Regions from separate parts of the Bradyrhizobium sp. USDA 4452 genome, predicted to be linked through region 1. Evidence: riboswitches for the same ligand, from Rfam matches in the RefSeq annotation. Region 1 holds a riboswitch; each other region holds the start of a gene.
What was found. A riboswitch is a leader RNA that binds a small molecule or an ion and turns the genes downstream of it on or off. The one in region 1 is predicted to bind cobalamin.
Positions count from the first base shown of each region.

Region 2: linked by a shared signal. The riboswitch ahead of ACVISU_RS06030 (DUF1636 family protein) and the one ahead of metE (5-methyltetrahydropteroyltriglutamate--homocysteine S-methyltransferase) in region 1 are both predicted to bind cobalamin.
Region 3: linked by a shared signal. The riboswitch ahead of ACVISU_RS28875 (ribonucleoside-diphosphate reductase subunit alpha) and the one ahead of metE (5-methyltetrahydropteroyltriglutamate--homocysteine S-methyltransferase) in region 1 are both predicted to bind cobalamin.
Region 4: linked by a shared signal. The riboswitch ahead of ACVISU_RS26585 (TonB-dependent receptor) and the one ahead of metE (5-methyltetrahydropteroyltriglutamate--homocysteine S-methyltransferase) in region 1 are both predicted to bind cobalamin.

Region 1 covers NZ_JBSSGK010000001.1:6,399,311-6,407,412, reverse strand. The annotation lists gene hemN (oxygen-independent coproporphyrinogen III oxidase) at 1-612, shown strand, start outside; gene ACVISU_RS30010 (hypothetical protein) at 718-1,053, opposite strand; gene metE (5-methyltetrahydropteroyltriglutamate--homocysteine S-methyltransferase) at 1,314-3,659, opposite strand; cobalamin riboswitch at 3,759-3,960, opposite strand; gene ACVISU_RS30000 (nodulate formation efficiency C protein) at 5,150-6,007, shown strand; gene ACVISU_RS29995 (thermonuclease family protein) at 7,529-8,102, shown strand, end outside.
Region 2 covers NZ_JBSSGK010000001.1:1,212,358-1,220,459, reverse strand. The annotation lists gene cobU (bifunctional adenosylcobinamide kinase/adenosylcobinamide-phosphate guanylyltransferase) at 1-221, opposite strand, end outside; gene cbiB (adenosylcobinamide-phosphate synthase CbiB) at 370-1,311, shown strand; gene cobD (threonine-phosphate decarboxylase CobD) at 1,323-2,291, shown strand; gene ACVISU_RS06040 (cobyric acid synthase) at 2,521-3,969, opposite strand; gene cobO (cob(I)yrinic acid a,c-diamide adenosyltransferase) at 3,984-4,637, opposite strand; cobalamin riboswitch at 4,674-4,889, shown strand; gene ACVISU_RS06030 (DUF1636 family protein) at 4,983-5,357, shown strand; gene cobW (cobalamin biosynthesis protein CobW) at 5,354-6,388, shown strand; gene cobN (cobaltochelatase subunit CobN) at 6,388-8,102, shown strand, end outside.
Region 3 covers NZ_JBSSGK010000001.1:6,087,993-6,096,094, reverse strand. The annotation lists gene ACVISU_RS28885 (cytochrome P450) at 1-1,102, opposite strand, end outside; gene ACVISU_RS28880 (ribonucleotide-diphosphate reductase subunit beta) at 1,689-2,762, opposite strand; gene ACVISU_RS28875 (ribonucleoside-diphosphate reductase subunit alpha) at 2,753-4,690, opposite strand; cobalamin riboswitch at 4,788-5,003, opposite strand; gene ACVISU_RS28870 (SPASM domain-containing protein) at 6,403-7,248, shown strand.
Region 4 covers NZ_JBSSGK010000001.1:5,564,011-5,572,112, reverse strand. The annotation lists gene ACVISU_RS26595 (tetratricopeptide repeat protein) at 10-486, shown strand; gene ACVISU_RS26590 (PepSY domain-containing protein) at 493-1,992, opposite strand; gene ACVISU_RS26585 (TonB-dependent receptor) at 1,995-4,277, opposite strand; cobalamin riboswitch at 4,384-4,578, opposite strand; gene ACVISU_RS26580 (CobW family GTP-binding protein) at 4,731-5,660, opposite strand; gene ACVISU_RS26575 (amidohydrolase family protein) at 5,662-7,152, opposite strand; partial or broken gene ACVISU_RS26570 (LysR substrate-binding domain-containing protein) at 7,338-7,634, shown strand; gene ACVISU_RS26565 (hypothetical protein) at 7,813-8,091, shown strand.

The sequences.
Region 1 (8,102 bases):
CAACGCAAGATCAACGAATCGACTCTGCCCGACAGCGTCGAGCGCTATCTCCAATCCGAAATGGTAGCTGACACTTTGGTAGACGCTGGATACGTACGCGTAGGCCTCGATCACTTCGCCCTGCCGCATGACAATCTCGCTGTGGCGGCGAAGCAAGGCAGGTTGCGCCGCAATTTCCAGGGATATACTGACGATTGCGCAGGCGCGCTTATTGGCCTCGGTGCCAGCGCCATCGGCCGGCTGCAGCAGGGGTTCGTCGCGAATGCTGTCTCGACCAGGGATTATCTCGCTCGCATCACCGAGGATCGGCTCGCGACGGCGAAGGGCTATTTACTGACTGATGATGATCGCTACCGGGCGGAGATCATCGAGCGAATCATGTGCGACATGACAATCGATCTCTCCGAGACATCTCGCCGTCACGGCAGGGATCCGGATTCGGCCGTTGTCGATCATTCCCGGCTTGAAAGCCTCATCGCAGATGGCGCCGTCGTGTTCGACAATGGCCGCCTTTCCGTAGCCGGCGGCGCCCGGTTTCTGGTCCGGAGCGTCGTTTCCGTGTTCGACGCTCACCTCGCTCGGTGCGGGGCTACGCACAGCGCGGCGGTCTAATCGTGTGAACGGCGGCCGTGCCACTCTAGTCATCCCGCACTTCTGCACCAGTGAACTGGTATGCGCGGCTCGGGTCGATCTCGTGATCGTGGAGCATCTTATATGTCAGCCACTTTCATGGTCACGCGTCGACTTGCCCATCCATTCCAAACAGAGTTCCAGACCTTCGCCAGAGTGGAACCAGACAGACTGCCTGCGCAGCCTGATCAACAAAAAACCACTCATGCATTGATTGGTTGAGTAATCCTTGCGGTCGCGTTTGCTCGCATGGTCGCGCCGATCCAGCGGCGGGCAGGCGCCGTTAATTGCACTTAAGGCGGCCGGGCGTCGCCAGCCGTGGTCTTCGCTCGCCTCGGCAACCCGTTGTGAACGCGGCTCATCGCGGACAAACCTTGGTCTAGTCTTCCAATACTCAACTACGTTGGTCGCATACCACAGCATGATTGAGCCACGCTGAGCCGTGCTTTAACTTGGGTTCAGATTTACGGCGAATGTCCTCGCCGGCAATCGGACCATCGGCGGTCCTCCCTGCGCCGGTGGAAGTCGGCGATGTGTCAGCGTCGCTCCCCTCAGACTTAACTTTCGCCCGGCCTGCTAAACGCGGCCGGGCGTTTTTTTTGTCCGAGCTCGGTCGAGATGATCCAGAGCGCAAACGCGCTATGAGCGGATCAGCGTCCTGGAGGAGAGAGCCAAGCGCAGGATCAACGACCTGGCCGATCGGATGCCGCGCGCAGTTGCCGGGCGGCGGCGACCATATTGATCAGCGCCGGTCGAACCTCCTCCCATTTGCGCGTCTTCAGACCACAGTCCGGATTTACCCAAAGCTGCGAGTCCTGCAACCGCTGCCGAGCCAATGCTATCAGCTCCTTCATTTCCCCTGCCTCGGGAATGCGGGGAGAATGGATGTCGTATACGCCCGGCCCGATTTGATTGGGATATTTGTAATTCCTGAACGCGTCCAGCAGCTCCATCTTCGAGCGCGACGTCTCGATCGAGATGACATCCGCATCCATTGCAGCAATGGCGCCGATGATGTCATTAAACTCCGAATAGCACATGTGCGTATGAATCTGGGTTTGATCTGCAACGCCTGATGAGCATATCCGGAAGCTATCGACGGCCCATTGAAGGTAGGTCGCCCACTCCGATCGGCGCAATGGCAATCCTTCGCGGAGGGCGGCTTCGTCGATCTGGATCATGCTCGCACCGGCTATCTCGAGATCACGGACTTCGTCGCGGATCGCCAGTGCGATCTGCCGGCAGACCTCGCCTCTTGGAATATCATCGCGAACAAACGACCAATTCAGGATCGTTACTGGTCCGGTCAACATCGCCTTCACCGGCTTACTGGTGAGTGATTGCGCGTAGAGCCACCAATCCACGGTGATCGGCTTTCGCCGCAAAACATCGCCAAACAGGATCGGTGGCCTGACACAGCGCGAGCCATAGGATTGTACCCAACCATTCCTGGTAAATGCGAACCCGGCGAGTTGCTCGCCGAAGTACTGCACCATGTCATTGCGCTCAAACTCGCCATGCACGAGGACGTCCAGCCCGATGTCCTCCTGCCAACGCAGAGCGCGCGCGGTCTCCTCCTTGAGGAACTTGTCGTATTGCTCGTCGCTCATGGCGCCTTGCGCATGTGCTGCGCGGGCGTTACGGACCTCTGGGGTTTGCGGGAATGATCCAATCGTCGTGGTGGGAAAGGCCGGTAGTCCAAAGCGCTTGCGCTGGATCTCGGCCCGACGGACAAATGGGCTGGCGCGCCGCCGCATGGCCTGGTCGATCGCTCGCATCCGTACCGCGAGAGTTGCATCGCGGATCTTTGGTGAAGTCCGGCGGAACGTCACGGCCGACTCCGATTCAGCGAGACTTTCAGCAACATTCTGATCACCCGCGAGTGCCCGCGCCAGGATCGCGAGCTCACGCATCTTCTGTACCGAAAAGGCAAGCCAGCTCTTGAGATCGGATGCAAGTCCGGTCTCAAGTTCAACATCGACGGGCACATGAAGCAGCGAGCAGGACGGAGCGATCTGGACACGATCCCTGCCTAGCTTCGCAATGGCGGGATCCAGTTGCTGGCGGAGCGTCGACAGGTTCGACCGCCATACATTTCGTCCGTCGATGACGCCGAGAGACATGACGAGGTCGCTTCGCCGGGCAGCAATGATCCGGTCCAACAGGTTCGGCGCGCGAACCAAATCCACGTGCAGTCCGGCAACGGGCATGTTCAAAGCTGTGTCCAGATTATCGCCGAGATCGCCGAAATAGCTCGCGACCATGATCTTGACGTCGGGTACTTCCTTGGCAAGCCAATCGTAGACGTGCAGCAAAGATTTTCGCGCCCGCTCCTCCAGATCAAGGACCAGGCAGGGCTCGTCGCATTGAACCCAGTTTGCTCCTCGTTTGGCTAGTTCTCGCAGAACCTCGACATAGACCGGTATTAGCTCGTCCAGGAGCGACAGTGGCTGGAACGCAGGATCCGCACTCTTGCCAAGCTTCAAGAATGTGACCGGCCCGATCAGGACAGGGCGGGTCTGGAATCCCAGGGCTTTGGCTTCCTCGTACTCCTCGATAGGCTTTCGCGAGGACAGGCGGAACGTCTGTCCCCGACGAAATTCAGGGACCATGTAGTGGTAGTTGGTGTCGAACCACTTGGTCATCTCCTGTGCGGGCGCGCCATATCCGCCCGATCCGGGGCTGCAACTCGCATTCTGGCGGTCCCACTGTGAACCGCGGGCCATCTCGAAGTACGTCCTGAGCGAAACCGGCTCGACTTTCGACGCATAGACTTCCGGAATGGCACCAACCATGACAGAGGTGTCTAGCACCTGATCGTACAAAGAGAAATCGTTGGACGGAATGACGGTGACACCGAGGGATTTTTGGCGGGCCCAGTTCGCAGCGCGCAGGCCCGTTGCGTCCTCGAGCAATTGCTGTTCACTGATTGCGCCGGCCCAGTAACTTTCAAGCGCGCGTTTGAGCTCGCGTCTTGGACCGATCCGAGGCGTTCCAAGCGTGGCAACCGGAAGGGAGAGAAGAGACATAGCGCTAACCCCGTAGTTGGGGGCAAAGGCCATGGCGGACGCAAGCACGATCGCCCGGAGGGCGGCTGCTTGGCGTACCACCGGGACACCCCGCCCGTGGACGTAAATGTGGTCGAGGCAGGTCTCCTGGCTCGCGGGTCATCGCCGCTGTCCGGTCTTCCCAAAGCCCCACGGGCTTCAGTGACTTTGTTGGACAGCGGCTCGCCGCTTACAGTTGCGGGGGCAGCGCCGGCCTGTTCACCGGCTTCCCTCTTAGCTCCGGATCGAGCGGGACCGGAGAACCTCTACGATTTCGATTATCTGCAACAGACCTCTTCCGTCAACCTCTCAGATGACTCTCTCACGTCAATGCTGCCATCATCGGTGACTCAAATGGCTATTTGACATCGAAAGTGGACCACGAGTGGAAGCTCTCTCCAATATAGGTTTCAAAGGAATTGTCGAAAGGCGCAAGTCGCGCGCTTCGAGCGTGCCGGCATTCGGTCTCTCGGCAGTCGAGAAGGGGCGCCGGGGGCAAAACGCCGCACGCCATCAGCATGCCCGGCGCGCATGTTGATCTGCGTGCCAACCAATCCTGGTAGGCGACTTGCGGTCTGTGATGCCGATAATGCGCAGGAACGCATGTCGATTCGACTCAACGAACACTGAGAAGCCCCGCAATGAAAATGGCTGTTTGGAGTGCCGTTGGCGTCTTTGCTGTCACCATCTTTGCGGTCGGCCTGTTCGGGCGATTGGTGAAAGCGTTCATGAATCAATCCGTCAGACAGATGCTTTCGAGAATGTTGAGCAACTCGAGAGGAAGTAGTTAGCGCGACTTGATCATTTCTCGCTTGCCGGCCGGCGCCACTGGAAATAGCGGCTCACCCAGCCATGCATATGGAACCGAGGCAGCTGGACGATTGACCAGATTGCACTATCGTGCGCGTAGGCAGACAACGCGCGCACCATATCGTTTGCCTGCCTGACGATGCGCTTCCGAACTGTTCCGTACGCCCGGCGGCGATGAGCGACTTTGGCATATTATCATTTGCGAGCCGATAGAGATCGCAAGCGTTCGGGTAATAACACCGGATCAGACAGTTCAACAGCTTTCAAAAGTGCTGCCCAATTCCTCTTTCGTAAGTTGGCAACGGCCTTCGTTTGCGCCTCGAGGATCGGCACGACAAAAGCTGAACAAGCCCGTGTGGATCGGTTGAATGGAAACATTGAAACGAGCGCCGTCGGAAAGCCGACAAACATTGCACTAATCTGGCGCGATTCGCCGGCTATTTCCTGGCACGAAGGATGCAAGCTCCGGGATGCCCAGGCTTCTCCCCCTGGGCAGGTCCAGCACAGCAAATTGAGGTTGTGATTGGCCCACTGAAGTTAGCGGCGCGCGACATCGAGGGGATAGCGCCTGCTCGCGCGGGACATCGGCAGGCGCCCGCGTCGCGTTGCCGCTAACTTCTTCCAATCGAGCATAGCATTGAAGGCGCCGTATTGACGTGTAGATGAAACCCGATGGTCCAGCCGTTATGACGAGAATGTCTGCAAGAGGCGTACACCGTCTCTGTCAATCGCTGATTTTCCTTGCTGGGCTGGTTGCGGCGGCCAACAGTGCGCGAGCCGGCGAAAACGCGCTCGTCGAACGCGTCAAGTCAACCTGGCGAGCACAAGACGGTGAGACAATCGAGCACATTGTCTCAAAGGTCTCGAAAGTGGCGCACTTTGTCCCTCGAAACTGGGGAATCGCCGAAGGCATCGACCACACTGAGTATGTTTATCTTTCCTGGACCAGACATCAGGATAACAGTTCAGACGAACATTACGTTATTACCTGGAAGGTCGGGACCGACGGAAAGGTTGAAGTTGCGTCTCCCTATGCAAAGCCCATCGAACTCGGCTGGCGCGCCCTGGCGCTTTCTCTCATCGCCAGTGAAGTCACCGACGGCGAAAAAGAAGCAAACCTTAGTTTTCTGCATAATCCGGTCAATTTCAACTTTGTGACGACCGCGCAGGGCAAGCTCGGAAATCTTCTCCGCCACGGCCGTTGTCACATCATCGAACCAGTTGTCGTGGATTACGTTACGGCGGCGAATGACAAGCCGACCGAGAAAGCGCACCGGTGGCGCGTTCTGCTGCTGGTGAACTGCAACATACCAGGCCCCCGCTACTTTACCGAAAATGGGGTCATCACCTTCGAGAAGCGCGAGGGACACGATTGGGAGCCGCAATCTTTCCTTGCCAAGAGGATTGCGACTTTTCCTCCCGGCTCCTGGTTCCATCACACAGAGCCAAACGAACGGGACGCGTTGGAGGGGGTGCGAAAGGCCTCGACGGATGATCAGGATGGCAGCGCTACTCCTTGAGCGCTGAGCGCGCCAATAGCAGGAGCCATGCGCTGGAAAGTTGACGCGTCCAGCTCTGCCAGCAGGAGGCGAGCCTCGCTCCGGCCTGCAAGCCACACATATACACACACACTGGAAAGCCAGGCATCAGGATGGCTGTTGCCCCTTCAGACGAGTAGCCACAACGGAACTGGTACAAAAAGACACATCCGAGCTCTCGCCCGAGCGCCATGTCGTCCTTCGCGAACCAAGCGAGGCGATGCTGAGGCCAAGCCCGATCCAGCGTGCGCGCAGCGCATCGCACGACCAATAAGCACCCGCGGGAGCGAGTGCAGCGACGAGACCGGTTTAAGAGGGCCCCCGGGAACGGGGCAGTGATAGCGACGCCGGCATCCTCGATGGCGGCGGGACCCTTTCCCGAGTGCCCCCGGCGAGGAGCTCCGCAGCCTTGCTGCGAGGATCGAAATTGAGCCTGATCTAGTCTAAATTTCCTCGCTCGCATTCGTCTGCGAGTCATAGATCTTGATTTGAAGCGCGAGAAAACGCTTCTTTAGTTCTGCTCCACCAGCCCGGGCGCCGTCTCTGGTAGAGAATTCGGCTTTGAGTCGGCCTCGACTTCTAGCGCGTAACAAGAGACCGGCAATTCAGGGGTGGCCATAACCATTTCAATCCCATTGTGCAGCGAGGCGGTCGAACATGATTATTGGGATGAGTCGCCTAAGCCCTGCCAGCGCTAACTGCCGCAATGCCCTGAGTGCCGACACGTGTTGTGGACTGATTCATCCTCTGAAATGGCAACCAGATTGCCACTCGCAATCGTGCGAGGAAGCCTTAACACCGCAAGCCCGTAAAAGGCGGCCCCGTCAGTCCGCACGCTCGCCGTTATGCCGGGCCGTGCGTTGTTCCGTTCGAGCATCAAAGGCCAGCCAGGCGTTGTGGAATTCACTTCACGCGCAGCATTTCGGGGCGGATAAGGTCGCGGACGCGGGCCACCGTGTGAGTGATGCATGGTGGTTTTGTGCCGGGACCAGGCGACAGGCCGATCTCTTTTGCGCAATCACTCTTATCATGCCTTGTCCAAGCCTCCGCTTGCCTCACCATGATGGACCGCGTGCAGACCCGTCGAACGATAACAGTCAACAAGGCCTAGCAACGCCGCTTCTTCCGCTCGGCGGCGGAGATTAGCACCCGCCCGCTTCTTCCGAGCCCTTGGAGAAATAGCGTGCCAAGCGCCCTTCCCGGGTCGCGCGTCCAGCGATGAAACATGCGGGATCTCTTCCTCAGGTCCAGAGCGGGAGATATGTCCGGGGAGAAGCAGAGTGAGCTTCAGATGCCAGCACCGCATCGGAAAATACCCCCAAAAGAAATCTCTTGAATCTCACCCAGCGTCAGGTCGTAGGCTGAAAATGTAGGCAAGCTTACACAAAAGCATGGTCGGACGATGCTGACCAGATGACGGACCTGTGCGGTCAAACAGTCCGCTGTGACGGCACCGGATCGCTGGGATTCGAGCCGATGAACCATGAGCGAAAGGATACCAGGATGAAGTACCGCGTAATGATGGCAGCATTCCTCGCTATCATCGCGTCTCCTGTTTGCGCGGCGAAACTCAGCGGTACTCCCCAAATCCTCGACGCCAACATGATAGAGATCGAGCAAACGCGAATTCGGCTTTCGGGTATCGAGGCCCCCGAGACCGATCAGATTTGCCTGGACGCTCATGGTCGAAAATGGGCCTGCGGGGTCGCTGCTCGTGACGCCCTTATCAGCTACTCGAATGGACGAATATGGGATTGTCAAACCGCAGGAGTAGATAAGTACGGCAGGTCTCTCGGCAGTTGCTTTATCGAGGGCCAGGACGTGAACGCCTGGATGGTAAGCTCCGGTTGGGCACTGTCATCCGGTCCATCCACCCATGTCTACGTTGTCAATGAAGTGGTGGCGAGCAATGCCTTTGCCGGCTTGTGGTCGGGAGCATTCATCACCCCCTGGGACTGGCGCCACCGCAACAAGAGCACGATTATTGTCGGCGCGAGCTCGGTGCCGAACAAGGCCCAGGAACTCCTGCTCGGGTCCACGCTGCTATCTGACCCACCCTCGCCCGACTGCCTGATAA
Region 2 (8,102 bases), 5.2 Mb from region 1:
TCGGTCTCGGCCAGTGCTTCCACCAGGTCCAGCGGCACCTCGCGTTCGATCCAGGCGCTGCCGCGCCGTGCGCGATGCTTGGCGATGCGCTCATCCATCTCTGTGTCGAGCGCCTCGGCGGTCGCAACGTAGACCGGGTGACCTGGAAAGCTGCACGCGCGCAATTCGGCGCGGCGGCTCTTTCCGGAGCGGGCTCCGCCGGTGATCAGAATGACGGCCATGTGGTCTCCCGTTGCGAACCGGTGTCCGTTTCGCCTCAAAAACGCTCTAACCACCAATCGCGGCAAAAGACAAAGCCGAAATCAGCCACGGAGGGCTTGCACTCCGCCGATGTCTTGCGCATCAGAGGATCGTAGTGAGGAGAGGTGCGTGGGTTTTGCGGGAGCGATGGCGGTGGCGATGGCTGTGGACGCCTTGATCGGCTGGCCGGCTTGGCTGTTTGCCCGCGTCGGCCATCCCGTGACCTGGCTCGGCTGGCTGATCCATCTCGTCGATACCGCCTGGAACCGGGCCGTCGATCCGCCGGCGCTTCGGCGTATCGCCGGTATTGCGGCTGCCATCCTTGTGATCGCGCTCGCGACGACGGTCGGTTGGGCCGTGCAGTCATTGCTGCCATCCGGATGGATTCGCCTCGTCCTTGTCGGTGTGCTCGCGTGGCCGCTGGTTGCGCTGCGCTCGCTGCATGATCATGTTGCGGCAGTGGCTCATCCGCTCGTCTCTGGCGACGTCGCGGCCGCGCGTGCGGCGGTCGCGCAGATTGTCGGACGTGACCCGGCAACGCTCGATGACGCCGGTATCGCGCGCGCGAGCATCGAGAGCCTCGCCGAGAACGCATCCGACGGCATCGTGGCGCCGGTGTTCTGGGGCGCGGTGTTCGGCCTGCCGGGAATTCTCGGCTACAAGGCGGTCAACACGCTGGACTCGATGATCGGCCATCGCACGGAGCGGCACGAGGCGTTCGGCTGGGCCGCTGCCCGGATCGACGATCTCGCCAATCTCATTCCGGCGCGGCTGACGGGTGTTCTGTTCGTGCTGCTTGCCCCGAAGCGCCCTCAGGCCTGGTCGTGCATGTTGCGCGATGCGCGGCGCCATCGTTCGCCGAATGCCGGATGGCCGGAAGCCGCGATGGCCGGCGCGCTCGGCGTGCGGCTCAGCGGGCCCCGCATCTATCATGGTCACATCGCCGATGAGCCCTGGCTCAACGAGGGCGCGCGCGATCCGGCCGCCGCCGACATCCTCGCTGGGCGGAAACTCTATCGTTACGCCATGATGCTGCTGGCCGCGGCGTTCGTGGCGCTGGCGCTGGCGTGAAGGAGCGGCGCATGCGTGAGCACGGCGGAAATCTCCATGTCGCCCAGCAGCGCTTCGGCGGCGCCGCGGAAGACTGGATCGACCTGTCGACCGGCATCAATCGGGTGCCTTATCCCTTCGTCGATGTCGAGCTGCGGCAATGGAGCGCGTTGCCGTCGCAATCCGAGGTCGAGTCGCTGCACGCCGCGGCGCGCAAGGCCTGCGGCACCGACGCGCCGATCGTGGCGGTGGGCGGTGCGCAGGCCGCCATTCAATTGCTGCCGCATCTGGCGCCGCGCGGACGAGCGCGGATTCTTGCGCCGACCTACAATGAGTATGCCGGGATGTTATCGGCCGCCGGTTGGGACGTGACCGAAGTGTCCGATCTTGCCGCGCTTGCAGGGGCTGAGCTTGCCGTCGTAGTCAATCCGAACAATCCGGATGGCAGACAACATGATCGGCACGAACTGCTCGCGCTGCTGCCGCGCGTTGGCCGGCTCGTCATCGACGAGAGTTTTGCGGACGCGGTACCCGGCATCTCGCTTGCGCCAGAAGCAGGACAGCCAGGCCTCCTGATCCTGCGTTCATTCGGCAAGTTCTACGGACTTGCCGGCTTGCGGCTCGGCTTCGCCGTCGGCAGCGAGCCGGATATCGCCGCGCTTGCGGCGATGGCGGGACCGTGGCCGGTCTCGGGTTCGGCGATTGCGATCGGGCGACGGGCCTTGCTCGATCGCGACTGGGCAATTGCGACGATTGCGCGGCTGGCGGACGACTGTGTCAGGCTCGATATGGCGGCGCGATCGAAGGGGTGGACGCTACTCGGCGGCACGCCGCTGTTTCGCCTCTATAACGTCGGCGATGCGCTGGCTGCGCAGGAGCGACTTGCGCGTGGGCTGATCTGGTCGCGGGTGTTCCGCCAGAAGCCAGGATGGCTGCGCCTCGGTCTGCCTGGCAATGAGACCGAATGGTCGCGCCTTTCCGCGGTGCTGTCTTCGGTCTAGCGGCGAACTTGGCGGCAACTCGCCCCGCGTGCGGTCACTTCCGGGGAGGACGTTGCCAAAATATCGAAAACAACCCCATGCACAGTAGCCGGCAGCGGCCGGGATTCGACCAGGCGACTTGGGGCAACTCACGGATATTGCTCCAATATTCCGAAATCAGGCAGACGTCCTCTGAAGAACGGGAGAGGGAGCACAGCGCTGTCGCTGTTCGAGCTGATTTCATTCGGCGCTAGCGCGCCAGCGCGAGCAGGCCGTCGACGTGGAGATGAGTCTCGATGTGCTCGGCCAGTGCGTCGAGTGCGCTCCCGACTCTGGCACCGTACGGCTGATCCGCCGCGGGGATATCGAGCTGCGCAAGAAATGCCTTTCGGAAGGCGTCCGAGGTGAACAGGCCGTGCAGATAGCTGCCGTGAACACGCTCGTCACGCGACATGGCGCCTTCCGGCGCGCCGTCGAGCATCGAGAAGGGCCGCACGCGATCCGGACCATCGGTGCGCCCGATGTGGATCTCGTAGGCGCTGATCGGCTGACCGGTCGCCGCATGCACCGCGCTGACGCGGGTCAGCGTCTTCTGTTCGGACATGGTGGTGGTGACGTCGAGCAGCCCGAGCCCCCGTGTTTCGCCGGCCGGGCCTTCGATTCCTTCAGGGTCGGCGACGCTTTGCCCAAGCATCTGGTATCCGCCGCACAGGCCAAGGACATGGCCGCCGCGGCGATGATGCGCCAAGAGATCGATGTCCCAGCCCTGCGCGCGCAGGAAAGCAAGATCGCCGCGGGTCGATTTCGAGCCGGGCAGGATGACGAGGCGTGCGTCGCCCGGAATGGCTTCGCCGGGCCGCACCATCACGAGATCGACACCGGGCTCGAGTTTCAGCGGATCGAGGTCGTCGAAATTGGCGATCCGCGACAGCGCCAGAAACGCGATCTTGCATTGGCCGGGCCTGCGCGCCTCGCCGAGCCCGAGCGCATCTTCGGCCGGGAGCTCGCCGGCGCGCGCGAACCAGGGCAGCACGCCGAAGCCGCGCCATCCGGTGCGGGCTTCGATCAGGCGGTAGCCGTCGTCGAACAAGGTCGGATCGCCGCGGAATTTGTTGATGGCAAAGCCCTGGATCATTGCGGCATCATCGGGATCGATCACCGCCTGGATGCCGACGAGTTGCGCGATCACGCCGCCGCGGTCGATGTCGCCGACCAAGACCACGGGCACATCTGCCCGGCGCGCAAAGCCCATATTGGCGATATCGGACTTGCGCAGATTGACCTCGGCGGGGCTGCCGGCGCCCTCGACCAGCACGAGGTCGGCGCGCGCCTTCAGGCGCTCAAAACTCTCCAGCACCGCGCCCATCAGCGACGGTTTCATGGCGGCATAATCGCGCGCGCGGGCGGTCGCGATCCGCTTGCCGTGCACGATGACCTGCGCGCCGACATCGGTTTCCGGCTTGAGCAGCACCGGGTTCATGTCGGTGTGCGGCTCGACGCCGGCAGCGAGCGCCTGCAACGCCTGCGCGCGCCCGATCTCGCCGCCGTCGACGGTCACGGCAGCATTGTTCGACATGTTCTGCGGCTTGAATGGCAGCACGCGCAGGCCGCGCCGTTTGGCTGCGCGCGCGAGGCCGGCGACGATGAGCGACTTGCCCACGTCCGAACCGGCTCCCTGGATCATCAATGCGCGCGCCATGATCGATTATCGCTTCAGAACTCGACGCCCGGCTGGGCCTTGATGCCGGAGCGGAACGGGTGCTTGACCAGCGTCATCTCGGTGACGAGGTCGGCGATCTCGATCAATTCGTCCTTGGCGTTGCGCCCGGTGAGCACGACATGCGTCATCGGCGGCTTCGACGAGGTCAGGAAGTCGACGACATCGGCGATATCAAGATAATCGTAGCGCAGCGCGATGTTGATTTCGTCGAGTACGACCATGCGCAGGCTCGGGTCTGCGATCAGCTGCTTGGCTTTTTCCCAGCCGGCCTGCGCTGCCGCGATGTCGCGGGCGCGATCCTGCGTCTCCCAGGTAAAACCTTCGCCCATCGCGTGGAATTGACAGAGGTCGCCGAAATGCCCGGTGAGCAAACGGCGCTCGCCGGTATCCCAGGCGCCCTTGATGAATTGCACCACGGCGCAGGGGAAGCCATGCGCCACGCAGCGCACGATCATGCCGAAGGCGGAGGAGGATTTTCCTTTGCCGGCGCCGGTATGAACGATGATCAGGCCCTTTTCACCGCTCTTGGTCGCCATGATCTTGTCGCGGGCGACCTTCTTTTTCGCCATCTTGGCCGCATGGCGCGCATGCAGTGCAGGGTCGGTGCCGACGGCGCCGTCCTCAGCGTCATCTCCATCAGAAATCATCACGTTCCTTCGGCTTGACAAGTGCGAGGCTAGGCCGAATGGTGACCCCGCGTTGGTTCCTGTCCTACGACAGGCGAAGAGGGAATGCGATAGGGCTCAGACCGCAAGGTTTGCCCAAAGCGCAGCCGCCCCCGCGACCGTGACCGGAGAGATGCCCAAGCCACTGATTCCCTGATGGAGTCGGGAAGGTGGGTATCAAGGGAGAAATCCTGCTCCGCAAGCCGGGAGACCTGCCGACGCAGTGTGTTTGAGACCGGCGGACGGGGTGTTCCGCGACGGGGAACGAATCTGTTCACGTCAGGTTCGTGTGCCTCATCGCTTCCCGCAGTCAATCCAGGAAGGGCGATGAGCGTTACACTTCATGTCTGTATCACCTGCCGCGCGGGCCAGACGCTGGCCGAAGGTGAACTCGCGCCCGGTGCGCGCCTGCATGCCGCCCTCGTCGAGGCCGGCGTGCCCGATGACGTCAACCTGGTTCCCGTCGAATGCCTGTCGGCTTGCAGCCAGGGCTGCTCGGTCGCGCTCAGCGCGCCGGGGCGGTGGTCCTATGTCTACGGCCGCCTGTCCGAAGCCAATGCCAAGGATGTGATCGCCGGCGCCTCTGCCTATGCGTCGGCGCCTGACGGCATCGTGCCGTGGCGCAGCCGTCCCGAAATCTTCCGCAAGCAATCGCTTGCCCGAATTCCACCTCTTCCCGTCGTGCCGGAGGCCGCCGAATGACCACGCTCACCAAGGTTCCGGTCACCGTGGTGACCGGCTTTCTCGGGTCCGGCAAGACGACGCTGATCCAGCATCTGATCCGCAATGCAAACGGCAAGAAGCTTGCGGTGCTGGTGAACGAATTCGGCAGCGAAGGCGTCGACGGCGAGATCCTGAAGTCGTGCGCCGACGCCAATTGCCCGACCGAGAACATCGTCGAGCTCGCCAATGGCTGCATCTGCTGCACCGTCGCCGACGATTTCATCCCGGCGATGGAGCAGTTGCTCGCACGCCCCGTGCGGCCCGATCACATTGTGATCGAGACGTCCGGCCTCGCGCTGCCGAAGCCGCTGCTCAAGGCGTTCGACTGGCCCGAGATCCGCTCGCGCATCACCGTCGACGGCGTGATCGCGCTGGCTGATGCGGAGGCCGTTGCCGCCGGCCGCTTTGCGCCTGATCCCGTTGCGGTGGATGCGCAGCGCGCGGCCGATGACAATCTCGACCACGAAACGCCGCTATCGGAGGTGTTCGAGGACCAGATCGCCTGTGCCGATATTGTATTGCTGACCAAGGCCGATCTTGCGGGAGCGGAGGGGATCAGCGCTGCGAAGGCGGTGATAGCTGCCGAGATGCCGCGCGAGGTGCCGATGTTGCCCGTCGTCGACGGCGCCATCGATGCCCGCGTGATCCTGGGCCTTGAGGCCGCGGCGGAGAACGATCTCGCGTCGCGGCCATCGCATCACGACGGCGAAGAGGAACACGAGCACGACGATTTCAATTCCGTGGTGATCGATCTTCCGGAGATCGTTGATGTCGATGCGCTGGTCGCCTCGATCAAGGGGCTGGCGCGCGAGCAGAACGTGCTGCGCGCCAAGGGCTATATCGCGGTCGAGGGCAAGCCGATGCGGCTATTGGTGCAATCGGTCGGCGAGCGGGTGAGACATCAGTTCGACATGCCGTGGGGCGTGCGGGCGCGACAGTCGAAGCTCGTCGTGATCGGCGAACACGGCGATATCGATGAAGCCGCGATCAGGGCGCGACTAGGTGTCTGATGCACGTCGTCTTCCGCGAGAGCCGCGGCCTTGAGGAGACCGCGACGCCAAGGGACCTCGGCCAGGATCCGGCCGATCTCGTGGTTTTGTCGTTTTCCGACAGCGATCTCGCCGCGTTCGCGGCCGGCTGGCGGCGGGGCCGCGCCGCGCTGCCGTCGCTACGGCTCGCAAATCTCGCCGAGCTGCGCCATCCGCTGTCGGTCGATACCTATATCGAGCGCACGCTGTCGCAGGCACGCGGCATCCTGGTGCGGCTGATAGGTGGCGAGCCTTACTGGTCATATGGACTGGCCGCGGTGCATCGGCTGGCGAAGGAGCGCGGCATCGCCCTGGTCGTGCTGCCGGCGGATGGCCGCGACGATCCGCGGCTCGATGAATTCTCGACCTTGCCGGTGTCGACGCTGCGCCGCCTGAAGCTGCTGTGCGACAAGGGTGGCCCGGTGGCCGCGCAGGCCGTGATCGCGCAACTGGCGCTGGCGTCCGGACTTTATGCGGGACCGGTTGTCGGCGTGATCGATCTTCCCGAAATCGGGGTCTATGATTCCCGGCGCGGTGTCGTTGCGGCCCTGCCGGCACCGGATCGCCGGCCGCGAGTGCTGGTAACCTTCTATCGCTCCTATCTCGCGGCCGGCGACACGGCGCCGATCGATGCGCTGATCGAGGCGTTGCGCGGAAAGGGCTTTGATGCCCATGGGGTGTTCGTTACTTCGTTGAAGGCGGCGGGGGTGGCCGATTGGCTACGGGCACAGTTCGCGCAATGCCCACCGACCGCTGTCGTCAATGCGACCGCGTTCTCCGCGGCCGGTGACGATGGCACGACGCCGTTCGACGCTGCATCCTGTCCGGTGTTCCAGGTCGCGCTGTCGACGGCGCGGCGCGAGGACTGGACCTTGTCGCTGCGCGGCCTGTCGCCCGGCGATCTCGCAATGCACGTGGTGCTGCCCGAGGTTGACGGCCGCCTGTTCGCGGGGGTCGTCAGTTTCAAGTCGCCTGGCGAGCGCGATCCCGATCTGCAGTTCGCCCATCTTGCGCATCGCCCGGATGCTGAGCGCGTCGCGGCGGTTGTCGGGCGCGTGGCAGCCTGGCACCGACTTGCCGGCAAACCGGTGCAGGAGAAGCAGCTTGCGCTCGTGCTCTCGAACTATCCGGGCCGTCCGCATCAGATCGCGCACGCCGTCGGCCTTGATGCGCTGGCCTCGATCGAGGCGTTGCTGGCCGATCTCGCGGCCGCGGGCTTTGATCTTGAGCCGGTGGAGTCGCTGGGTGGCATGCTGCTGCACCGGAAGCTGACATGGGACGTGGCCGAGTATCGTGCGACGATCTCGAACCTCCCGCAGCCGCTCCAGGACGATCTTGCGCGCGCGTGGGGTGCACCGGAAGATGATCCCGATTGCCGCGACGGCGCATTTCATTTCGCGGCGATCCGGAGCGGCAAGTCGATCATCGCGGTTCAGCCGGAGCGCGGTGACGTCGGTCAGCGCGACGCCGACTACCACGATCTGTCGCGCACGCCTCGCCACGCCTATGTCGCGTTCCATCTGTGGCTCAGGCGGCAGGGCATCGATGCCGTCGTCCACATGGGCGCGCATGGCACGCTGGAATGGCTGCCCGGCAAGTCGGTTGCGCTGTCGTCCGCATGCTGGCCGGATGCGCTGATCGGCGATCTGCCCGTCATCTATCCCTTCATCGTCAACGATCCCGGCGAAGCCGCGCA
Region 3 (8,102 bases), 310 kb from region 1:
CAAGGTGCCGACCAACGCACCGATGGATACCAAATCCGAACGATAGATGCTGCCGCACATTCTTGCGGTCGATCACAAAGCTGTCGCCATTCTCGATAACTTCTTCATCTCGGTTGCCAGAGATATACCACATAACGACCTTGTCGCCCTTGCTGATCTGCTTGCCACCCAGAATGCAATCTGCCGCGGCGGTACGGCGCATATGGGCGATCGGTGTCTGGTATCGAATAATCTCCGACACGGCGCTCGACACGAGCGCAGGGTTATCGCGCAGTTTTCGCAGCTCGCCGGGGTACTGATTCATGAATAAGACGCCGCCGGTCATCGAGTTGCGGGTGGTGTCATTGCCTCCGACGATCAGCAGGATCAGATTGCCGAGAAACTCATCCGGCTTCATATGGCGCGTGTCGGGCGAATGTGCCATCAAAGAAATCAGGTCCAGCCGCGGCTCGGCATTAATGCGCTCGTTCCAAAGTCGCGTGAAATACTCAAGACATCCGGACAGGATTGTCCTTCGCTTTTCCCAGCTGTCGATGGCATGGCCGGCTCTCGGAGGTGTGACAGCTACATCTGACCAATAGGTCAGGAGCCGTCGGTCTTCGAAGGGAAAGTCGAAGAGCGTGGCAAGCATCTGCGTCGTCAGCTCGATCGAGACCATATTCACCCAATTGAACGGATCATTGCGCGGCAGCCCGTCCAGAATCACCCTGACCCGCGAGCGGATCAGACTTTCAAACTTCGCCAGGTTATCCGGTGCAACTATCGGACTTACGGTATTGCGCTGCCCGGCGTGTTTTGGAGGACCCATCTTAATGAAGCTCGGGGTCCAATGCTCGTCAGGCACATCGACGATGGTGACACCGTGTTCTGACGAGAATGCCTTATGGTTTGTATCCACCGCGACAATATCGCGGTACTTCGTGACGGACCAATAGGGGCCATAGCAGCTATCTTGGCAGTAGTGAACGGGATCCTCCCTTCGCAGCCGCTCGAAGTACCCCCATATGCTATCATCCTGAAAGCGCTTGGCTTCGCTAACATCCAGCTTGCTCAGCGGGATACTCGACGCCTCATCGGCTCTACGTGCCGATCTCGCTTTCATGATGGTCTCCGCAGATTTTGTTCATTCGAGAGCATACGGGTCCGCATAGTCGCTCTCCACGACCGTCCTCTTGTGTTGATTGCGAGCATGTCCTCGCTCCAACAGAGTATCTCAAAGCGCGAGCCGGCCTCTCCTACCATTTCCGGCAGTCAGAACCGCATTGACTTTCCATATCGATCTGCTTGTGGCTGGCCGAGAGCCATCATCCCATGGTTCGGCGCCAGGGCTGCGCTGTAAAGGGGCGCAAGCTCAGAACGCAGCTCCGCCACCCGCATGCCGCGAGGCTAAGCTTGTCAAACTCGCAACACATACGCGTTTGAGCACCGACCGAGTGCGCAGGTTCACTATCGACTGCCTGCTCTGTCGACGCCAGAACGGCCGATCCTCCACAAGCATAAGGACTTGAGCGACTGATGGTGAGTGGCGCCAGATCCAGCGGCTTTGCTGTCACGGGTCCGCGATAATCATTTCGAGCGGACCAGATCGATGTCACGCGATGTGGCCTTCCTGCGCGGTCTCCAGCGGATTTTCGCGAAAAGTCCTAGGTGCACCAGAATCGAAGAGCAAAAGCGTTGTTGCGTTCGTGCTAGATACGGCCGAAAGTAGCCCATACTCCCTCTTCGCCGTCCCAGCTGCCGCGGCTCGCTGCCTTGGAGTACTCCGTAGCGCGCTGCTCGAAGAAGTTGGCGTGCTCGACCCCATTGAGGATCTCGACCAGCCAGGGCAATGGATGCGGCTTGAGCTGGGTAAACCCGCTCTGACCAGCCTCAAAAAAATCGAAGACCGGGGCAATCCCGAGCTGGGTCAGCCGCCAATCGGCGACATAGCGGACATAGGCATGGATCTGCTCAGGGCGCATGCCATCGATCTCGCCGAGACCAAAGGCGAGATCAACGAAGTTTTCCTCCAGCTTCACCATGGTCCTGGCGACGTCGATGATGTCGTCGCTAACGGAGCGCGTCACCGCGCCAGTTTCGCGGTGCCATTCGTGAAATAGCTTGATGATGCCCTCGCAGTGGAGACTCTCGTCGCGCACTGACCAGCTCACGATTTGTCCCATGCCGTTCATCTTGTTGTGCCGCGGAAAGTTAAGCAGCATGGCAAAGCTCGCGAACAAAGCCATGCCTTCAGTAAAGGCGCCGAACATGGCCAGCGTGCGAGCGACGTCGGCCACAGTATGGACGCCGAATTGGTGCATGTAGTCAGCCTTGGCGCGCATCTGCGCATAGCCGCGGAATGCCTCAAACTCGGCCTTGGGCATGCCAAGCGTCTTGAGCAACAACGCATAGGCGTCAATATGGACGGTCTCCATATTGGTGAAGGCAGCCATCATCATCTGCACGGTGAGCGGCTGGAAAATCGGGATGTAGCGCTTGAGATAATTGTCACCGACCTCGATGTCCGATTGAGTGAAGAAGCGGAATATCTGGGTGAGCAGCGCGCGCTCGTTGGCAGTGACACGATCCGACGCCCAATCCTTGAGGTCGGAGCCGAGCGGAACCTCCTCGCCCATCCAATGGGTCTGCTGCTGACGTTTCCAGAACTCGTAAGCCCAGCCATAGCGATCAACGTCATAGCTTCCGGTCGAGTCCAGGAGGCCGACCCGTCCCTTGCCGATCAACGTGCGCGGATCGACAGCCGAGAGGTCAATCACTGACATGCAAGGCACTCCTCATAGTCGGTGCGCTGCGGCTGCGGTCGTTCCGCCTCGTCACGGCCGCTGATTTTGCCGGCGAACGCTGCGCGCGAGATCGACTTCGAACGGCAGTAATAGAGGCTTTTCAATCCGCGCTCCCATGCCGTCCAATGCAGCATATGGAGATCCCACTTATCGACGTCGGCCGCCAGATAGAGGTTGATCGATTGGCTCTGGCAGATGAACGGCGCGCGGTCGGCGGCGAGCTCGATGATCCAGCGCTGATCAATCTCGAAAGCGGTGCGAAAGATCGCTTTCTCGTGCTCCGAGAGGATGTCGAGATGAGCGACCGATCCCTCGTGCGCTATGATCGACTGCCATATCGCCGGGGTGTTGGCGCCCTTGGCCGTGAGTACCCTGGCGAGATGCGGATTGCGCACCGAGATGGCGCCAGACAATGTCTTATGGGTGTAAATGTTGGCCGGGACTGGCTCGATGCAAGCGCTCGTGCCGCCGCAGATAATGCTGATCGAGGCGGTCGGCGCAATTGCGATCTTATGGCTGAATCGCGCCATCACGCCGCGTTCCAGCGCATCCGGGCAAGGGCCGCGCTCGCGAGCGAGCGTCACCGACGCCGCGTCGGCATCACGCCGGATTTTCCGGAACATGTTCAGATTGAACGACTTGGCCAGGACGCTCTCCATCGGAATGCCCTTGGCCTGAAGGAACGAGTGGAAGCCCATGACACCTAGGCCGACGGAGCGCTCGCGTAGGGCAGCATAGCGGGCACGCCTCATGCCCTCCGGCGCCACCGTGATGAAGTGGGTGAGCACGTTGTCAAGGAAACGCATGATGTCTTCGATGAAGCCCGGCTCCTCGCTCCACCGGTCCCATGTCTCGAGATTGAGCGATGAGAGACAGCACACCGCGGTGCGCTCCTCGTCGCGATGATCGATGCCGGTCGGCAGGGTAATTTCGCTGCACAAATTGGACGTTGAGACCTTGAGGCCGAGGTCGCGCTGGTGCTTGGGAAGGGCGCGGTTCACGGTGTCGATGAACAAGAGATAAGGCTCGCCGGTCTGCAGCCGGTTCTCAAGGATACGTTGCCACAGCTGGCGAGCGTCGATCTCGCGAACCATTTCGCTGGTCTTTGGACTGCGAAGCGCGAACGCTGTCCCGGCTCGCAGGGCATGCATAAATTCGTCAGTAACGTTGATGCCGTGATGCAGGTTGAGGCTCTTACGATTGAAGTCGCCGGACGCCTTCCGGATCTCAAGGAACTCCTCTATCTCGGGATGTTGGACATCGAGATAGACTGCCGCCGAGCCTCGCCGCAACGAGCCTTGACTGATCGCCAGCGTCAGGCCGTCCATGACGTGGATAAACGGGATGATGCCCGAGGTGACACCGCCCTTCACCTTCTCGCCGATCGAGCGAACATTCCCCCAGTAGGTACCGATGCCGCCGCCGTTGGAGGCAAGCCAGACGTTCTCGTTCCAGACGCCGACAATACCTTCGAGCGAATCCGAGACCGAATTGAGGAAGCATGAAATGGGTAGACCACGCGAGCTGCCGCCATTCGAGAGCACCGGCGTCGCCGGCATGAACCACAGTCGGGACATTGCATCATATAGACGCTGAGCATGTGCAACATCGTCCGCAAACGCGCACGATACCCGCGCAAACATGTCCTGGACGCCTTCGCCCGCGAGCAGATAACGGTCGGTCAATGTCAGCTTGCCGAACGATGTCAGGAGGCTGTCGCGCGATCGATCAAGGGCAAGGTCAGACGGCTTTGGAGCTGGCGCGAGGGGACGCGGCAGCGGGGCCAGCGATGGAGGCTGCGCAACAGACCGCTGAAGCGGGGCAAGCTCTGCCTGTGCGTGCGCTGCCCGCACACTGGATGGTGTAACGAGATGCCCCTGTTGATCGAAATCAAAAGACGGCGACATCGGCAACCCCGCGATGTTTGGAGCCGGGGCCGCGGACGACTTGCAGGGAGACAAACGTCCCTCAGTGCAAGCGCTCCACCGGGGCACCCCGCCCGAGGACGTTTGTTCTGTCGCGGCAGGTCTCCTGGCTTGCGGGTCGCTGCGGCTGTCGACCTTCCCGGCGCGTTTCTGCGCCAGTGGCCCATGATGACAACCGCTCACCGCCTACAGTTGCGGGGGCAGCCCCGGAGTAGCCGTTCGGCGCACCGGGTTCCCTCTTAGCTTCCTGTCCTACAAGATAAAGGGTGGAAGAACCATGACAGATCTACATCTAGGCGTCACATGCCGAGATTCGTCAAGTCTCGTTTGGGGTACATCAAGCTTCAGAAGAGGACACCGCGAAGTCCATGAATGGAGCGGCCGGCGCCGAGCACCGGTATGTTCCGATATCCATACACGTCCACTTGTGGCTGTTCAGGCAAATCAATCCAGAAATCCGGCCGACCATTCATCAGTCTATGCTGATCTGGAACGTAGATCCTACCAAAGGCTCTGAGACCGTTTTTTCCGTTCCGATGAGTATGAGCGGATCTTCAGCTCAAGATCTTCGAAGCTATCAGCGTCAACGATCCAGATGAAATCGTGTCTAAGGCGCTGGAAAGCTATCATGGACGTAGCCGACGCAGTCAGCTCCTCGACGCACGACGCTCCCCGCGCGATCTCGCTGCTCGAACGGCTGAGGGCCCTGAAGAACACGAAAGCTCATCGAGCTCGCAGCGGCTAAGCCGCTGTAAGCGCGACGAAACCGGCTCCCTTCGTGAATTTACCGTCGGCGCAAGCCTTGTCTCACAATGAAGGAGCAGGTCCGTCCCACCGAGATCGCCTGGTCAATATCTTTCTAGCCAGTATAGCTGCTGTTCGGCGCGCATAGCAGATCGATTTGGTCGCGGCGCATCTAGGTCGCCGCCCTTCTGATCAATTCGGCACGTGCCCGGTGCATGTTTGTAGCGGACCAATTGTCTGGCCCATTCTCGCGATCTGCCGATAAAGGCTTCGCCTACTGTTCGGTGCCCAAAGAAGTCAGGTTGGTCCTACTCGGCCGCGTCCATCAGGATTTCCGGATCGTTCGCGCCTCTCATCGCGACCCAGAGCACTCTTCGCAACACGCGAAAGCCTCCAGGGCCGTGCTGGATCACGCCCGACGCGCTTGAATCGTACCCGACGTCATGTTGCAGGATTCGGCGCAAGCCACGACTGTTTGGCAAACAAGCTTGGCATTTCGGACCCGATCGGAACAACGTATGTCGCCTCTGGGCCGTCCCATGTCGGCGATTGACTGCCCGGTCCGGCGACACGGAGATGATGTGGTCCTCAGGATCGAGCACCTCCCGGAGCCCGATTTGCGGCTCTCCTCGACAACATTAAGAGCTGTCGAGCTGACGTGTTTCTGGAGGAAAGGAGGATGCTAGGCGCAGACATGGTGGTAGGCGGCAATCGACACCCAGAGAGAGGAGCGCCGTACGGGTCCTCCTGTACCCTGTTGTCGAAACCAGCGTGGCAAGGCACGGGCTTCATTCAAGGCATCTGGCCCAACGTCCAAACTCCGGTTGCGATCGTTTCAGGCAAGGCGCGACGCTGCGTTAGCTGCGCTCGATCTGCGGCAATTGCCTGCTCCGGCACCTGAAAGGACCAGATACATGACGGCATACCCTAGGGTCTTACAAGAGTTGCGTGTGGTTGAGCCCGGCCATCGGGTATTGGAGATAACCACGACCACCGGCTGCATCGTCAGATGTTCTTATTGCTCCCAGGACAAGTTTGCAGATCGCCAAAGGCCCGTATCCCAAGCCAAGCATCTGGGTGTTCAGGATTTCAAGCAATGTCTCTCACGCGTACCGACAGCTACTGGCATTAGTTTTTCCGGATATTCGGAACCCTGGTTGCATCCGCATTGCAGCACGATGGTTGAGCATGCTTACGCACGCGGCCACGACGTCCGGATCTTCACGACCCTTGTTGGAATGAACAGGACTGACGTTCGACGTCTGCAAATGCTCCGATTCAAGACTTTCGTCGTGCACGTTCCCGACGATGGCACTTATATGAACAGCCGCCTCGTCGGAAAAAACTACATCAATGTCATGCGCCGACTGATTGAGGCAAACATTCCCTCGATTCAATTTGTGATCTTGGGTAAAATCCATCCTGATCTAGCCGATGTAATCCCCGCCAAAAAGCTGCAACGCTTGCGGCCGCTGAGTAGCAGGCGAGGACATATAGATCCGAAAATGATCACCCCGCGGCAGCCGATCGCCGGCACTCTGACATGCAATGGGAAACAGCAACATCGGAATGTCCTTCTTCCAAACGGCGATGTTACTTTGTGCTGCATGGATTTTGAGCGGCGTCATGTCATTGGGAATCTTTTGCGCGACGAGTACGAAGATCTGTTCGAAGGCCGGATCTTTAGCGAAATCGCCGACCGCATGAACGGTACGGATGGCTTTCTACTTTGCAGGACGTGTGAATTTGCCAAACCGGAGCCGGAATGCTGTAGGGCCCCTGCCCGCGCGCTGTGAGGAATGGCGATACCAATGGAAGCTCGCCGCACCAGCTGGACTAGTGCCAGAAGGCGGATCAGAGCGCGCTTCGGCGAAATGCACGAGCCGGGGCCCGCCGTAAGAGAGCCCCGAGGATCGCCTATGTTCAACTGGTGCGACTGGAGGTGGTAGATGCTTTTCCGGCAGGATGACGAACGATTCGGCCTCGCGGTTGATCTCGTGCCTCTCGATTGATCCAAAAGCCCTTGCCGTGTTCAGTAATTCAACACCGCTCTCCAATGGAAGTTTCGAGAGTACAAGAGAGCGTAACGGGCCTGCCCCACATGCCCGCCTTGACGCGACCAACGTTGCGCTTGCAATTCAGCAAGGTGAATAGCTACAGAATATTTCATCCACGATCGATCACAACGACATCGACTTGCGGATCGTCCCAAGAAAACCCGCACACGGCGGCGCCGGTGCCGTCAGCTCCCACAAACCGTGCGATGTGGGCATCCGACAACTCGTTCCCCGGAAGGTCATCACCTGCGCATCGTGAGATGCTGCCGCAGAATCAACTGCGACATTGTACGCTGATCTTCCGCTCAATAGGACGCTCATAGCGCAAACAGTATTGGCCGACGACCGTTCTCATGGGGGGAGGGATTATCCGGCTGAAGGAGCGATACGCTCTCCTCTCATCAATCGCGAACTCGGCCAATGGCAGACCGATCATCACGATGACAGGCCTGGGATCCTCGCGATCGCGAGCTGAGCGTTGGATCGAGGTCCTCGCATCGCATTTCAGTTCGAACCTCAGTTGAAGGATTTGTCATCCTGCGCTCTCCTTTTCGCGACGCGAACACACACCATCGCCTTGGGTGCCGCCCTTG
Region 4 (8,102 bases), 840 kb from region 1:
CTTTGGGCCATGACGGCGTCGGTCGCAAGCGCCGATAGCGTCGCGCGCGGAGCGGCCGCGTTCCATCGCGCCGATTATTTCAGGGCGGCTCAAGAGCTCGCGCCGGCCGCCGAGCGCGGCAATCCAAGAGCCCTCGGCATGCTCGGCTTCATGTATGAGCACGGCTTCGGCGTGCCGCAGGCCTACGCCGCTGCCGCCGATCTCTATTATCGCGGCGCCGTGCAGGGCGACCCGTTCGCGCAGGCCCAGCTCGGCTTGCTGTACGACAAGGGCCACGGCGTTCCGAACGACTACGTGCTGGCCTACAAATGGCTCAATCTGGCGGCGGCCCGCAGCAACGGACGGCAGCGCGACGCGTATCTCCGCTTCCGCGATGCGGTCGCATCAAAACTCTCGACCTACGAGATCATTGCCGGCCAACGGTTTGCATTGGGATGGGTTCCGGAGCAGCCGGCGGCGGCGGACGTGCACCTGACGGTGAAGTAGCGGCAGCTATCGCGACGTCTGCATCGGATTCGTAGGCGCATATCTCCTTCGCAGCTTCCACCGCCGCAACCGGCGCCAGCCGATCACGATCCCGCTGACCGAGACGATGGTGCCGACCGCGGACAGCAGCCAAACCACGACGTCGCGCGCCGGCGCGATGCGCAGCAGCAGCGGAAAGTCCATGCTGTGCAGCGCGTTGAACAGCCAGCGATAGGACCGGCGGCTGTCGTCGCTGCGCTCGAGGATTTCGGCGGTGACGGGCGAGACATGCAGCCAGGTGTAGGCGGGATCGTCGAGGCCGATCCGCAACACGGGAAACTCGCGCATCTGATGCAGACTGTACCAATAGGCGTCCGGCTGCTCCAGCTGTTGCGCCGATATCATCGCAACTCCCGGCATTGCGCGTCGGGCAGCTGCGATGATCTCGTCACGCGAGAGCGTCACGGGTGCGCCGGTCGCGGGATCGGCGAGGCTGCGGCGGCCGCCGCCGGCGTCGAGTACCATCAGCCGGCGCCCGCCGATCCAGACGAAGCGCGCCTCCACCGCCGATACCTGTGGCGGCGACGGCAAGCTAGCGGCGATATCGGGCGTGTCGTGGCCGCTGTAGCCGACCGCGATCTCGCGCGTGAGGCCGCGGCCGGAGAACGCGCCGCCGGGATTGAGCGACAGCCAGCCGCTGAACATCCAGGTCAAGACGAAGGTGCCACCGACGAGGCCGGCGATATGATGCCAGGCCATCCAGCCACGATAGGGCGAGACGGCGCCGTCAGCGTAGCGGCGCGCCAGCCGCAGGCGGAGAATACCGATCCAGAAGCCGGTGACCGCGACGACCAGACACACCCCCGAGATCCACAGTACCACGTCCCGCCACAGCGGGCCATCCTTGCGCAGCACGGTCGGATAGATCCAGTGCGGGATCGATCCGAGCCAGTTCCAGACACGTTCCCGCCGAGTGGTGTCGAGCGCGATCTCGCCGCCGCGCGAGGAGACGTAAAGCTCGGTGCCGTCGGCGTCGCCGAGGCCGATCAGATAGAGCGGCCGCAGCGGATCGAAGCGCGCGGTGACCGACCATTGATCGCGCGTCACCGTATCGAGCAGTTGCGGCTGCACCGCATGCGGGTGATGCCGGGCGACAGCAAGAGCCTGATCCGGCGTGATGCCGTCGATCAGGCGGCCGTCGATTGCAGAAATGGTGACGGCGGCTCCCTTCCAGCCGGTCACGCGATAGACCGGAATGTCGTCCATCATCGAGAGCCGGAGATCGCGCGGATAGCGCTCCATGCCCGCGATCGCCATCGCGCGATCGGGAGCGACCTGCACCTTGCCCCACGAAAGGACGGGGAGCGCGGACAGGCGCTCGCTGTCGGTGAGGCGCGGAAACGCCACGTACATCATGACGAGGCCGGAGACGAACCACATCGCGAACAACAGACACGTCGCAATGCCGATCCAGCGATGGACGACATAGAGCGATCGCCGCGCGCGCCGGATCAGAGCCTTGCGCATGATCAGAACTTCACGTTGACGGAGAGTTCGGCGGTACGCGGCATGCCGAGCAGCCACTGCCCGGTCCCGTTCGAGGTCACCGCGTAGGCCTTGTCGAACGGATTGTAGACGCGGAACGCGACCGTGGTGCGGTCGTCGGGCTTCCATTTGATGCCGCCATTGACCACATTGTACCCCGGCCGCAGCTGGGTGTTGGCGAGATCGGAGTACATCGCACCGACGATCTGCACGCCGCCATAGACCGACCAGTTGGGCGCGAAGTCCCAGGTCAGCCAGACGTTCGCGACCTGCTGCGGCACGTTGACCGGGACATTGCCGTTGTAGCTGACGATCTTGCCGCCGACCACCTGGCTGTTGTTGTCGTATCGCGCACGCAACAGCGCAAGATTGGCGTCGACGCGCCAGCCATCGTTCAGCGCGAGCCCGACCGATCCTTCGACGCCCCGGGATGATTGCTGGCCGATCTGCAGCGCGACGCCTGCGGTGGGATTGCTGGGATCGGGAATCGTGAGCCCGGTCTTGACGATCTCGTAAGCAGCCAGCGTCCACTCGCCGCGGCCGCCCCAGAACGATTGCTTGACCCCGACCTCGGTCTGCTTGCCGGTCGCGAGCTGGAAGGTTTTCTGCGAGACCGGCAGCGAGATCAGATTGCCGACCGGATCGACGCCGACCGCATACTGGCCATAGTACGCGAGATTCTTGATCGGCTCGTAAACCAACCCGGTGCGCCAGCTGGTGCCCGACAGCGAAACACCAAAGCTGTTCCCTGGCGTCCTGTAGTCGGTTCGATCGATATCGGGACGATCATATCTGACGCCGGTGACCAGCGACAATTGATCGGTCAGCGACAGCCGATCTTCGGCGAACAAGGCGTATTGATTGACGATCGAGTTGAAGCCGGGCGCAGTCGCAGACGACGTCGCGAAGAATGAGCCGGGATCGAAGACGTAAGGATTGACCGACGATGCGCCGCCATAGGGCGAGTTGTTGGTGTGGGTGAAGTCGATCCGGTTGACGTCGAACCCGGCGACGAACTGGTTCGCGAGCCCGAACACATGACCGCTGAAGGTCGCATCCATCCGGTTGCCGACCTGCTTCTGGTCGTGAAATATCTCGATATAGTTGGAGCGATCGATCAGCTGGGTCTTCGGATTCCAGGTGTAGTTCTCGATGTCGCGCCAGTGTCGCTCGCTGGTCAGATAATACAGCGTGTTATTGACCTTGATGCCGTCGGCAACGTCCCACTCGGTCTTGAACTGGGTCCAGCTGTCCTGGTAGCGGATCGCGCTGTCCAACGCGTTGTAGTTCTTGAAGCGCAGTGCGTCCTGGATCGATCCGCCAACCAGCGGCGTGCCGAAATAGCGCGACGGGCTGCGGTCGCCGTAATCCTCCGACAGTGTGAAGGCGAGATTGTCCGAGGCCTGCACCCGCACGGCGGCGGAGACCACTGCATTCGAGGTCTTGTTGCGATCGACCCAGCCGTCCGACATGTTGCCGGTGGCGTTGATGCGATAGGACACATTGGGATTGATCGGGCCGGTGCTGTCCACCGACAGCCGTCGCGTCATGTTGCTGTCGAGCGAGACCTCGGCCTCGTTAGCGGGCGTACCCTGCGGCTTCTTCGGAACGACGTTGATGACGCCGCCGATCGCGCCTTCGCCGTACAGCACCGAGGCCGGGCCTCGCAGCACCTCGATGCGCTGCGTCGACCAGGTGTCGTAGGGGAACGTCAGGGTGCCGGAGCCGATATAAAAGCGGGTACCGTCATACAGCGTCATCACCGAATTGCTGCCGGCAAAGCCGCGGGTGCTGAACGACAGGCCGCCATTGCCCGGCGCCGGCGTGGCGATGAACCCGGCCGCATTCTGGGTGACGGCATCGAGCACATTATGCTGGCCGCGTTCGGCGATGGTCTGCGCCGTGATGATCTCGACGCTGGCCGGCGTCTGCAGCGGCGTCAGATTGAGACGACTGCCGGTGCCGCCCTGCGTAGTGGCGTTGAGCGTCGGCGGCGCTGATCCCGACGCGCCTGAGGCTGCGGCACGCGGCGCGGCTGCTATTGCCGCCGCCGTTGCAGGTCTGGCGCGTGCCCGCGACAACGACGCCGAGTTGCGGCTTCGCGCCATGGGCTTAGGCTTTCCGGACGTCGAGGGTGCGATCTCAATCGGATCGAGCGTGGTGGGCGGAGGTGTCTGTGCTCCGGCTTCAGCCGGCAGCAGCAGCGATAGCAGGGAGCAAACGAGACCGAGGCGCCATTTCCGCGCAGCGGGAGAGGACGGAGACATGAAAGGACTCGCGGTAACGTGGCACGTCACCGCGAACGTGGACTGGCGCATTGCCGAAAAGGCAGTGCTCCGATCCCACCAGGACGCCCCCGCCCGATGTGCTCGCGTGTGACCACGACTGACGGCAGGTCTCCTGGCTCACGGGTCATCGCCTGTCGACGCCTTCCCGGGCCGATGGCCCAGTGGCAGATTGACGAAAGGCTCGCCGTTTACAGTTGCGGGGACAGCTGCGGCATTGGGGTTACCCTCGCACCGCATTCCCTTTTGATCCCCGAAGGGAACCGTCGCCAAAAACGATAGGTGCTGACGGCAGAGCTGTCAATTCGATGCGATTGTCGCACACATGCTTTGCGGGATCGTGCTGCGGCGATGACACGTCTGCGGATGGCGTGACGAAGTGATCCGTCATCCTTGAGGAGCCGCGTAGCGCGTCTCAGGATGACGGGAAACGCATCACTCAGCTTCGACGCAGCCCTGCATCACCTCGTCGATCTCGGCGCGCGACAGCGCGCCCAGCTCGGCGATGAACACGATTCGCGTGCGCGGCACGCCGGGTGCCGGCACGCCGCCGGCAGCCAACGTCGCGCGGCCGCCGGCGAGCTGAAATACCGTCAGCCGCCCGGGCTGCTCCACCGTCTCGAACAATCCTTTCGCCCGCGCCAGCTTCGGCGCCAGTCTGCCGATCGCATGCTGCAGGCGCGGCAGCGCTACCTTCCGCTCCGAGCTCCAACTCAGCGTCTCAAACCGATCGGACACCGGCCGTCGCGGCGCGGTCTCGCGCGGCACCGGCACATGATCGAGATCAACCGGAAACAGCAGCGCGGCCGGAACCTCGCCATGCAGCGCATCGACGATCGCCGCCGCCGGTCGCACCGCGCGCACCGCATCGCGGATCGCATCACAAGCGGCGGCATCGGCGAGATCGACCTTGCTCAGCGCCACCACGTCGGCAGCCCGCAACTGCGACCGCAGCAGCGCATCGTCCAGCGCGGCGACCGGCTGCGTCGCGTCGACCACGCACAGCACGGTCTCCAGCGGCGCCTCCTTCCAGATCACCGGATCCATCAGGTTGCGCACGATGTCGGCGGGATCGGCGATCCCGCTGGTCTCGATCACGATGAATTCGGGACGCGGATCGCGCCGCAGCAGCGTTGCGAGCGTGCGCAGCAGATCGCCTTCCAGCGTGCAGCAGATGCAACCATTGCTCAGGCTGACCACGCCGTCGCTGGCGCCGGCGATCAGTTCCGCGTCGATATTGATCGCGCCGAAGTCGTTTACCACCGCGGCGATGCGCCGCCCTTGCGCATGCGCCAGCAGATGGTTGACGACCGTGGTCTTGCCCGCCCCGAGAAAACCCGCGACCAGCAGGATCGGGACCGGCACGTTAGCCTCCGACAACGGGTCGGCGTACCGGACGGCCAGGCCGTGCCGCGACGTCGAGGACGCCATCATTGATCAGCGGCTGGCCGCTGACCACGAGGTGCCGCACGCCTTCCGCCGGGCGATTCATCGCCGAGAAGGTCGCACGGTCGCTCAGCGTCTCGAAGTCGAACACCACGACGTCGGCGTCCGCGCCCGCCTGCAGCCTGCCCTTGGCGCGCATCGCCGGCGTGCTCGCAGAGAGAATCTCGGCCGGGATCAGCGCGCATTTGCGGATGCCCTCGAGCAGGGACACCTTCCTGCGCTCGCGCACCCATTCGCGGATGAAGCGGGTAAAGCAGCCGGCCGAACGCGGATGCGAAGTCGCATCCTCGGGCAGCGGCCAGGCGTCGCCGGTGTAGGGGCGGCCATCCGACAGTGTCCACGGCATCGCGTCGGACGCGATCGCGCCGCCCGGATACAGCACCGCCATGTCGAGCAGGTCGCGATGGTGCTGATTGTTCTCGATATCGAGCACATGCCACAGCACCAGCGTCGAGGGCTCCGCGGCCTGCGCCGCCAGCAGTTCCTCGCGGCTGCCGAAGCGATGACCGTCAGTCACGCGCTGCACCGAATCATAGCCGAGGCCGTTGCGTTCCTCGAATTTCGGATCGCTGAAGAAGGTCGCCGCCAGCACGGTCGATCCGGTGCCGTAGGGATAGGCCTCGACCGTGATCGGCAGCCCCTGCGCCTGCGCCTTGGCGATCAGCGCTACGCAGCGCTCGATATCGGTCTTGCTCGACGAGTTGAAATGGCAGATGTGCATATGCGCGCCGGTGGCGCCGGCATAGCCGATCAGGCGGATATAGGCTTCGGCCGCGCTCTCGGGATCGATGCGCGACATGTAGGCGACGTGGGTGAAGGTCGGCACCGCATGATCAGCCGCGAGCTGGCACACCGCGGTCAATTCCTGCACGCCGGCGCCCGGCGCATAGGCGTTGAGAATGCCGATGCCGATGCCGCCCTCGTTCAGTCCGTTGGCAAGGCGCGCGAGGATGCCGCCGACCTCGCCTTCGGTCGCCACGTTCTCGATCCAGCGGCGATCGCGCATCGCTGCGCCGAACGATTCCAGCGAGCTTTCCGCATTCGAGCCGGTCATCGCGCCGATCCGCGCGAACGCCCAGTTGGCCGCCGCGCCGTAGTTCAGCACCCGTCCCTTTTCGGCCTGCCGCTTGTACCAGGACCCCACCGGCAGCACGCCGGCCTCCAGATCGAGCGACGTCGTCACCCCGTCGAACGCCTGCATGCGATCGGCCGGAATAGTCTGGCCATGCGCGTGCAGATCGATGAAGCCTGGCGCCACCACGAGCCCGGTGGCGTCGATCTGCCGCTCCGCGCCGCCGAGCCCCGTGCCGACCGCGGCGATCTTGCCGTCGACGACAGCGACGTCGCCGATCGCATCCATCCCGCTGGCCGGATCCACTACCCGGCCGCCGCTGATCACCAAACCACCCATCTCGCCACTCCCCGCATTCCGAATCCGACCGGTCTCTTGTCGGGCACAGAGAAGCGCATCGCACTGATCGCAGCAACCGGGCAACGGTTGTGGCGACATGCTCTGGCGGAATATCCCCCGCGCCGTGGCGGCGATTGCAGAGAGCCTCTCCCTACCTCCCGGTTGCGCGCCGCGGCGGCAGCCCCCATGGCGGCATCTATGCCTGGGAATTCGAGAAGCGCGGGCGCCCAATCAAGGTCCGCGTCGACGGACAATTGGTGTTCAACAGCGCCGCGCTGCGGATCAAGGCGGCGCTGGCCGGGCTTGGGCTCGCCTATGTCGCCGAGGATCAGGTGCAGGCGCAACTGGCCAAGGGCCAGTTGGTCCAGGTGCTCGACGACTGGTGCGCGCCGTTTCCCGGCTATCACCTCTATTACCCGAGCCGCCGGCAATCCTCGCCGGCCTTCGCGCTGCTGGTCAACGCGCTACGTTATCGGGGATAGGAGAGCCGACGCGGCGGCGATCGCCGCCGGGATTCAGTACACGGATATTTGCGCTCCGATCGGGCGGCAAGCCTCTGGGAACGCAACCAACACCGCCTACGTTATTGGATGTATAATCGTGCGGGCTTGGCGGGCTGTCGCCTCCGCTGCCGCCCCACCGCACTATCCGGACCAGCACATGTTGAAGAGCAAGTTCGCCATCATTCTCGCCGCCGGCCTGACGCTCGCGCCGGCCCAGCTTCTCGCGCAGAGCACGGGAGGCTCCGCGCCGCCGCCGAGGCCCGGCGACCGCGCCGCGTCGTCCAACGGCATTGGCGGTACCGCACTTCCGGCCCAGACCGGCCAACGCTATGCACCGTCCTCCGGCGGCAATTTCAGCGCGGCGCCGGCCGCTCCCGGCGGTACGACCGGCAATGCCGGCAACGCCAACAACGTCAACAACGCGCAGGGACGCTGAGGCGCGGCACG